2 regions of the Caballeronia sp. ATUFL_F2_KS9A genome follow, and region 2 is predicted to be linked to the other one. Evidence: riboswitches for the same ligand, from Rfam matches in the RefSeq annotation. Region 2 holds a riboswitch; the other holds the start of a gene.
The links. A riboswitch is a leader RNA that binds a small molecule or an ion and turns the genes downstream of it on or off. The one in region 2 is predicted to bind cobalamin.
Positions count from the first base shown of each region.

Region 1: another riboswitch for cobalamin. It lies ahead of NCS67_RS02685 (TonB-dependent receptor domain-containing protein); the one in region 2 lies ahead of NCS67_RS17735 (CbtB domain-containing protein).

Region 1 is NZ_JALQEK010000002.1:90,546-94,951, reverse strand. It holds gene NCS67_RS02690 (FecCD family ABC transporter permease) at 1-310, opposite strand, end outside; gene NCS67_RS02685 (TonB-dependent receptor domain-containing protein) at 307-2,187, opposite strand; cobalamin riboswitch at 2,269-2,566, opposite strand; gene NCS67_RS02680 (ATPase) at 2,834-3,202, shown strand; gene NCS67_RS02675 (cell division protein ZapA) at 3,199-3,513, shown strand; RNA gene ssrS (6S RNA) at 3,619-3,800, shown strand; gene NCS67_RS02665 (EVE domain-containing protein) at 3,880-4,338, shown strand.
Region 2 is NZ_JALQEK010000029.1:422,873-427,278, reverse strand. It holds gene lhpI (bifunctional Delta(1)-pyrroline-2-carboxylate/Delta(1)-piperideine-2-carboxylate reductase) at 1-616, shown strand, start outside; gene NCS67_RS17755 (hypothetical protein) at 746-1,069, shown strand; gene hmuQ (heme-degrading protein HmuQ) at 1,178-1,492, opposite strand; gene NCS67_RS17745 (DUF1428 domain-containing protein) at 1,543-1,914, opposite strand; gene NCS67_RS17740 (histidine phosphatase family protein) at 1,974-2,540, opposite strand; cobalamin riboswitch at 2,589-2,715, shown strand; gene NCS67_RS17735 (CbtB domain-containing protein) at 2,745-2,978, shown strand; gene NCS67_RS17730 (CbtA family protein) at 2,988-3,770, shown strand; gene NCS67_RS17725 (DUF1289 domain-containing protein) at 3,805-4,050, opposite strand; gene NCS67_RS17720 (cobyrinic acid a,c-diamide synthase CobB) at 4,047-4,406, opposite strand, start outside.

The DNA.
Region 1 (4,406 bases), on a different contig from region 2:
CGTACGGTTCCGCCAGCGGATTGCGCAACAGCACTTGCAGCAGCGCGCCGGCGAACGCGAGCAATGCGCCCGACGCGAAGCCCGCGAGCGCGCGCGGCAGACGCAAGGTCAGCACGATGTCATCGGCGATATCGGGCGTCGCCGAGTGCGCGTGAAAGAGCGCGCCGATCGCACGCGATACGGGCAACGCGACGCTGCCCATCGCGAGCGACGCGACCAGCACGACGAGCGTCGCTGCGCCGAGCGCGATCCAGATCGCGGTGGCGCGGCTCGCGTTCATCGCGCGCGGACGTTCAGCCACGCGGCTCACGACGGATGCCAGCCCAACGTGATGTACGCGCCGCGTCGTGGCGTGTTGTACGAGTACGCAAGTTCATAGTCCTTGTCGAACAGGTTGTCGATGCGCGCCGTGACGTACCACGACTTCGAGATGTCGTGGCGCGCCGACAGATTCACGATGCCGTAGCCCGCGAGCGTCGAATCGTAATCGCTGCGTTGACCGCTCACGATCCATTCGCCACCGACGCGCCACGGCCCGATCGTGCGATGCGCCGTCAGCGTCGCGAAATGCCGCGCGCGCCGCGTCAAATCCTCGTGATTCGTTTCGTCGACGGGATTCTGGAACGTGACGCCCGCGCGCACATCCGTTGCGCCGACGTGCCCCGCCCACGATCCCTCGATGCCCTGCACCTTCGCGCGCCCGACGTTCTGCGCGACATAGTAGAAGCCGCCGTCGGACACGTAATCGATCAAATTCGAATAGCGCGTCTGAAAAAGCGTCACGCGCACCACGCCGAGCGCATTCGATGCGTACTGCAACGCCGCCTCGACCGAATGACTCCGCTCCGGCTGAATCGACGGATTGCCGCTCAGCGGATAGTAGAGATCGTCGAAGCTCGGCGCGCGAAACGAGGCCGAATAGCTCGCGCTCGCCTTCCAGTGCGCGTCGAAGTTATACGCGTAGCCCAGATAGTAGCTGTTCGCGCCGCCGAAATCGGAATACTGATCGCGGCGCAGATTCGCCTGCAACTCGTTCGCGCCGATGTGCGCCACGTAACCCGCGAACATCGAATTCACATGACGGTCGGGCGCGCTGAACTGATCGGAATCGAGCGTCTGATCGAGATGCTCGTAGCCGAAGAGCAGCTTGTGCGCGTCGCTGATCCGCACGTCGTTCTGCCACGTATATTGCCGGTTCTCCGAATCGAAACGGCTCGTATAGACGCCGTTCTGCTCGATGTTCGCGCGGTCCTGTCCCTGCGCGATCGTGAAGTGCGCCGTCCAGTTATCCGTGACGCGGCCGTTCGCGAACACCGACGCCGAGCGCACGCGATCGTGCGTTTCGTTGATATCCGTCGGCTGGCCATAGGCATCGTCGAAACTGTTGATGCCGTTCGATTGCAGGAAGCGCACGCCCGCGTCCCACTTGTCGCTGAACTTGTGACGCAGCGTCGCCGCGACGCTCTCGTTCAGATAGCCGTTCGCGTTCGGATTGGCGCCGGGCGCGATTCCCGGATCGATCGACGAGAAGCCGTCGGTTTTCTCGCGCGAGACGTTCACGCTGAAGGTCGTGCGGCCGTCCTTGTCGAGCGCGCCGCTCACGCCCGCCGATTGCCGCTGCGTGTGATAGCTGCCGTACTCGGCCTCGAAGTTGAAGCGCGGCGGATGCGCCTCGCCTTCCTTCGTGAAGATCTGCACGACGCCGCCGATCGCATTCGATCCATAGAGCGCCGACACGTTGCCGTTCACGACCTCGACGCGCCCGATCTGGTCGAGCATCAATTGCGATAGCTGTGCCGCGCCGAGCGACGCCGATTCGACGCGCACGCCGTCGATCAGCACGAGCGATTGCGACGACGCCGCACCGCGTATGAAAAGCCCCGAGTTCGAGCCCGGTCCGCCGTTGCGCGTGATCTGCACGCCGGGCGCGAGCGCGACGAGTCCGAGCGCGTCGCTTGCGTTTGCATCGGCGATGTCCTGCTCGTCAAAAAGCGATGTCTGCGGAATCGATTCGGCAAGCGGCTGCGGCGCGCGCGTCGATGTGACGACGACGGGCGCAAGCGTTTGCGTGCTGTCTTCCGTCTGGGCCGCCTGTGCAGCGCCGGCGAACGGCAAGGCGCCGATGGCCGCAACGAGCGCGCCATGACGGGAGAGACCGCTTCTGAGCGCGGCCAGTGGCAATACCATGTGTGAAGTGTTCCGTTTCGCGTGAGCGCGACCCCGCTCCCCGCGAGGACGATGCGCGACGAACGCACCGCGCCATGCGCGCCGATGCGTCGGACTCCGGCCGGTATCCGGGCTGGCGATCAATCGTCTCGCCTTCCCGCGCATGGCGCGCAGTGGCATCGACACGTTTCTTGCAGTCGCGCGCGTGCGACGAATTTCGACACGCTCGCGCGGCAAAAACGCGCATGAGACGACTTGCAACTTGCGTTGCGGTCGCTTACCGTTGCGGGGGCAGCACAGGTTGGCTCGTCGTCGATTGCGGCGACTTCGCTCCCTGTTTCCCGTTTGACTGCATCCACGAGATCCGCGGATGCGAGCACCAAAAGTGCGGCAAGTGTAGGAGCGCGGTTCGGGGCCGTCAAGAAAACCGCGCGGGCAGACTGGCGCGGCGCATGACGAATCGAACGAGAAGCGAAAGAGAAGCGGCCGGCCTGTCATCACGAGCGTTGCGGGGCGCTCGCGTTTTCTGCACACGAATGCATCGCGACATGCGCTTGATTCGAAGGATTAAGCGCTAGATCGCGTGTTGTTACGTCTCGAAACGAGACATTTATCGGAAGCTCCGTTGAACCGCGCTAAAATGCGAGGTCTTTAGAGGACGCAGCACATGCTCAACGAACTCGAATCACTGTCAGGAAACATCGGCCGGCTGATCCAGATCAGCGAGCGCCACAAGCAGGCGCATCAAGCGCTGCAGGAACAACTCGAACAGCTGCGCGCCGACTATGCGAACGTGCAGGCCGAGCTCGCGCAAGTGCGCGAAGAGCGCGATACGCTGCAGTCCGAACGCGATTCGCTGTCCGCGAAAATCGACGACGCGCAAATCCGCCTGAACGCGATTCTCGAAAAGCTGCCGCGCGGCAAGTCCGCGCAACATGCCGAGTCCGACAATCAACTCGATCTCCTCGAAGCCGATTCCCGGGAAGCACATGAAACGGAATTGCACGGCGAGCATCATCAGGGAGAGAAGGCATGACGACCACGCAGATCGAAGTATCCATTCTCGGGCAGCCGTATCGTCTCGCGTGCTCGCCGGAAACCGAAGGCGCATTGCGTGAAGCCGTCGCGCGCGTCGACGCCGAAATGAACAAAGTGCGCAATGCAAGCAGCGTGCGCGGCACGGATCGCATCGCGGTGATGGCGGCGCTTTCGCTGGCGTCGGAATTGCTTAAGCTGCAGGACAGCGTGCGTCACGGCGAGGCCTTCCCCGCCGAAGAAATCCGCCGCACGATGCACTCGATGAACGAGCAATTGGGCGCGGTCATTGCGCAACACGAAGCGCAATAAGGCAGATGCGCGTCGAGTCAATCAGCGCGCAATGTCAATCGAAAAAAGAAACCGCCGAAGTAGCGTGAAGAGGCTGCAGAAGGCAAACGATTGGTGTAGAGTGACGTTTCCCTGCCTGGTACGCCAAGGTCATATATTCCTTGAACCAATGCTACATTGGCACGGTTGCGGAACCTTGCAGCACGGGCGCGCGCGTCGCTAGTCCGATGTACCCGAAGTGTTGCTTACCGCGACCAATCTTGAACCCAGGTTCAGGATGCCGGCCTAGCGGCTGTGGCGGGGACCTCATTCAAGAAACGGCATCGGTTTTTCCGATGCCGTTTTCGTTTGTCCCTGCCGTTCGCTCTTCGATTCATGCACACGACCATGCGCTACTGGCTGATGAAGTCCGAACCGGACGAAGCGAGCATCGATCATCTCGCGCACGCGCCGAAAAAAACCTTGCCGTGGACGGGCGTACGCAACTATCAGGCGCGCAACTTCATGCGCGATCAGATGCAGATCGGCGACGGCGTGCTCTTCTATCATTCGAGCTGCCCGGAGCCGGGCATCGCGGGCATCGCGAAAGTGTGCTCGACGGCGTATCCGGATCCCACGCAATTCGATCCGAAGAGCGATTACTACGATCCGAAATCGACGCAGGAAACGCCGCGCTGGATGCTCGTCGACGTGAAGTTCGTGAAGAAGACGCCGCTCATATCGCTCGCCGCGTTGCGCGAACATCCAGAGCTTGCCGACATGCAAGTGCTCGCGCGCGGCAACCGGCTCTCGATCACGCCCGTGACCGAAGCGCAATGGCGATTTATTACCGAGCACCTCGTCTAACAAGGAACTTACGACTTCACGACTGCGACTAAATCCCGTCGCACGTACGCGATGTCACGGAGTCCTTC
Region 2 (4,406 bases):
GCGCACGGCGGCGGTATCGATGCTCGCGATCCGCGCGCTTCACGATGCCGCGCCGCGCGAGGTGCTCGTCATCGGTACGGGCAAGCAGGCTGCGTATCACGTCGAGGCGCTCGCCGCTATTTATCCCGATGCGCACATCGTCGTGCAAGGCTCGCGTCCCGGGCGCGCGCGCGAGTTCTGTGCGGCGCATGCATCGCTTTCGAAGCAGCTTGCCGCGCTCGACGAGACCACGATTCCCGATTCGATCGATGTCGTCATCGCCGCGACCACGAGCAAGACGCCGGTCTATACGTTGCCCGCGCGCGCGGGCCGCCTCGTGATCGGCGTGGGCGCATTCACCGCCGATGCCGCCGAGATCGCCGCCGCGACCGTGCATGCAAGCGCGCTTTACGTCGACGACCCTGCGGGCGCGCGTCACGAAGCAGGCGATTTCATTCTCGCGGGCGTCGAATGGAACGATGTGCACGCATTGGCGCTCGCGCTCGCGGCGCCGTCCAAAGCCGTTGATGCATTGCAACCGGTGATGTTCAAATCGGTCGGCTGCGCGGCTTGGGATCTTGCGGCATGTCGCGTCGCGCGTGCGGTTTTGTCGGAGGAAAGCATCGCGGCGCGCTAGGCCGTGCAAGGGGAACGCCAGCTTGGAACGGTACTTGCTGTAAGTCTCTTTAATGACAGAGACGCCATAAGCGTCACATGACAAACGGCGCCAAGGTGCGCCACAGCAATCGAGCCAGCGAACTAACCCATGAAAAGTCGATACGACAGCAAGTGGCACCCGTGGATTCCGGCGCGCGACGACGGACGTGAGGGCGCGGGTGGCGCGGCGGACGGGGAACGCCAGACGACTCCGCATGCGAGCGCGGCGCCGCCTGCGGCTTATTTCATCTCGGTTCTTGAGCTTGCGACGGGCGAGAAACTCGGCAATGACGAGCGTCTGCGCGCCGTCGCGATGCTGGAATCGCAATTCGGTGCGGGGCGTCCGCGCACGCTGAAGGAAGCGGTGCGAATCTGTGCGGCGGCGATCGATTCATCGACGCTGCAGCGCATGGCGCGCGGCGCAAAGGCCTAGAAAACACGTCTGAAAAGACAGCTTCGGCGAAGCGCGTTTTTTCACACGTGTGTAAAACGCGCGTGCTCGCTGAAAAGTGCGCGAACGTTCGGTTGCGCCTTGACCGCTCTATTTGACGGTCTGAATGACTTCGAAGCCCTCGAATTCCGGATGACCGAGATAAAGCTGGCGCGTCTCGCCGCCGGCATTGCGATGCGCGGCGCGAAACGCGTCCGAACGCGTCCAGTCTTCGAAGGCTGCCTGATTCGCCCATATCGTATGGCTCGAATACAGAACGTGATCGTCTTTCACCGGCCCTTTGAGCAGATGAAACTCGACGAACCCGGGCACATCCTTCAGATGCGTATCGCGGCTCGTCCACCGACGTTCGAAGTCGGCTTCGGCGCCGGGCACGATCTTGAAGCGGTTCATGGCGATATACATGTCGATGCGGTTCCTTCGAAGTAGTGACTCGATTGAGCGGATAAGAACGATCAGTCGCGCCCGAGTTCGACGATGGTCGTGAAGCCGCCGAAGAACATGCGTTGAGGATCGAACGGCGTCTCGCCGGATTCCATCATCGTTTTGAGGCGCGGGTCTTCCATCACTTTGGCGTTGACGCTATCGCGCTGCTCGCGCGATTCGTAGACGATATACGAGAACGCGACGGTCTCGCCTTCCTTCATCTGCACGCTCTGTGGAAACGATGTGAGCTTGCCGGGCTTCACGTCGTCGGCGATGGTTTCCACGAACTCCAGTGCGCCGTGTTCCAGCCAGATCTTGCCGGCGGCTTCGGCCATGCGGCGATAAGCGTCGACCTTGTCGATCGGTACGGGTACGACGAATCCATCCACGTAGTGCGCCATCTGAGTCTCCTGGTTGAGTCGAACGCGCACCGCGCACGCGATGCGCTGTCTGCTTTGAGCTATTCGTATGCAGCGAAGTTCAGGGCGGTCCACGTATCGGCGGGCGAGGCGCGTTCCAGCACCGTGGACGAGAGCGGCGCGAAGTTCATCCCATAGATCGATGCGAGCGGCAGGCGAAGCGCATGCGCGAGCGCCGCTTTCACGACGATCGCATGCGTGACGACGATGCAGCGCCCCGCGTCGAGCCGGTCGATCGAAGCGAAGCCCTCGGCGACGCGCGCAGCGAGCATGGCGACGCTTTCGCCGCCGTGCGAACGCGCATCGGGACCCGCGAGCCATGCAGCGACATGTTCCGGTTCGCGCTCGCCCGTTTCGCGTATCGAATGCCCGCGCCAGCGGCCATAGTCGATGTCGTCGAACGCGGGAACGATCTCGAATGCATCCGCGATCCACGCCGCCGTTTCACGCGCGACGCGCGCGGGACTCGCAATCACGCGCGTGTCGGGCAAGGCGTGCAATGACGCGAGCTGCGCGCGCGCATCGCGCTCGGGAGGTTCGTCGCCGGTGGGAAAGTGCCCGGTTTTCATCGCGCGCGTGGCGGCGTGACAGAGAAGAATGAGTTCCAAGGCAGGTGGCGGTCGAATCGGAATCGTTTTACTTTGCAGCGGATCATCATAGAATGGCAAGCTTGCAGTGCGAGGAAGCCGGTGCAAACCCGGCACGGTCGCGCCACTGTGTGCGGTACGTCAACGCGAAAGCGCGGCGCCGCGAGTCAGACCCCGCTGCATGCTCTTCGTCAATCGGGACGCGCTTTTCCCTGGAGAACCACCATGAATGCTTCCAACGCGCCGGTCCTTTCCGCTCCGGTTTCCCCGTCACTCGATGCACCCGTGCCCATTCCGGTGCGTGAAGTGTTGCCGTGGGCCGTCTTCATCGGCCTCATTCTGCTGATCGCAATCTATTTCGTCGGCGCCGAACAGGGCGCGACGTCGATTTTCTCGGGCACGTACGTCCACGAATTCGTGCATGACGGCCGGCATTTGCTCGGCTTTCCGTGCCACTGAGGAAGCATCATGATTCGCACTTTGCTGATACGCGGCATGATCGCGGGACTGGTCGCGGGCCTGATCGGCTTCGGCTTCGCGCGTGCGTTCGGTGAACCGTCGGTGGCACGCGCCATCGCGTTCGAGGAACAGCACGAGCATGAACACGAACATGAGCACGGTCATGCCGATGCGGCTGCCACGCCAGCGCATTCGCACGATCACGGCGACGAAGCGCTCGTGTCTCGCGATACGCAAGCGGGCCTCGGCCTTCTGACCGGCGTCGCCGTGTTCGGCACCGCGCTCGGCGGTCTCTTCTCGCTCGTGTTCGCGTTTGCTTATGGACGGCTCGGCGCGTTGCGCGCGCGCGGCACGTCGGCATTGCTCGCGCTGTTCGGCTTCGTGAGCGTCGCCATCGTGCCGTTCCTGAAGTACCCGCCCAATCCGCCCGCTGTCGGCAATGCCGAGACCATCGGGCCGCGCACGGCGCTTTTCTTCGGCATGGTGGCGATTTCCATCGCGGCTGCCGTCTTCGCCGTGCGCTTGCAGCGGCGCATGGTGGCGCGGCATGGCGGGTGGAACGCGACGCTCATCGCGGCGGCTGCGTATATCGTCGTGATCGTGGCGGCGCAGGTCGCGCTGCCGTCCGTCGATGAAGTGCCCGCGGATTTCTCCGCTTCGCTGCTGTGGAATTTCCGCGTGGCCGCTATCGGCATGCAGGCGCTGTTATGGACGACGCTCGGTCTCGTGTTCGGTGCGCTCGCAGCGCGTGAACTCGAGCGGCCGGCGGTGAGAAGAATGGCTGCGGCGTAAGCGGTTCGGCGTCGCTCATGAAGCCCGCGCTTCGTCAGGAACGCGGGCTTTTCGTTTGCTCTTTCGCCGCACGACGCTTGAGCAATTCATCGAACAGATCGAGCTTCGCGGCATCGTCCATCGATCTGAAGGTCTTGATTTCCTCGCGGCTTCGGAAGCAGCCGAGGCACAGGCCCGTTTCCTGATCGAGCTTGCAGACATCGGTGCATGGCGAGCCGATGGGTTCCTGCGCTTTCGCGCGTTCGATGGTGAAAGCGAGATCGTCTTGCGTCGTTGTCATAGTGATTCGCCGCGAAAGAGCGCAGCGGCCGCGGCCGGATTCGACGGCCAGTAAGCGTGCATGTAAGTGGCCGACACCGAACCATGCCGATAGAGCGCTTCGCCTTCGGTGCCGGTCGTGGCATGAGCGGCCTTGAGTGCCGGCTGCATCGGCGTGTCGAGCGTCGAGTAGTGGAATGTGTGACCGGTCATCGCGCCATGCGTCGTGTCGATGCGCTGCATCGCGAGGCGCGACAGCTTGCGTTGCATCGCCGCGTCGCCGGGAAGGATGCCGAGCATCGCATGCCGCGTGCCTTCGATGTCGGTCAGCGTGTCGAGCAGATACAGCATGCCGCCGCATTCCGCGACCACGGGCTT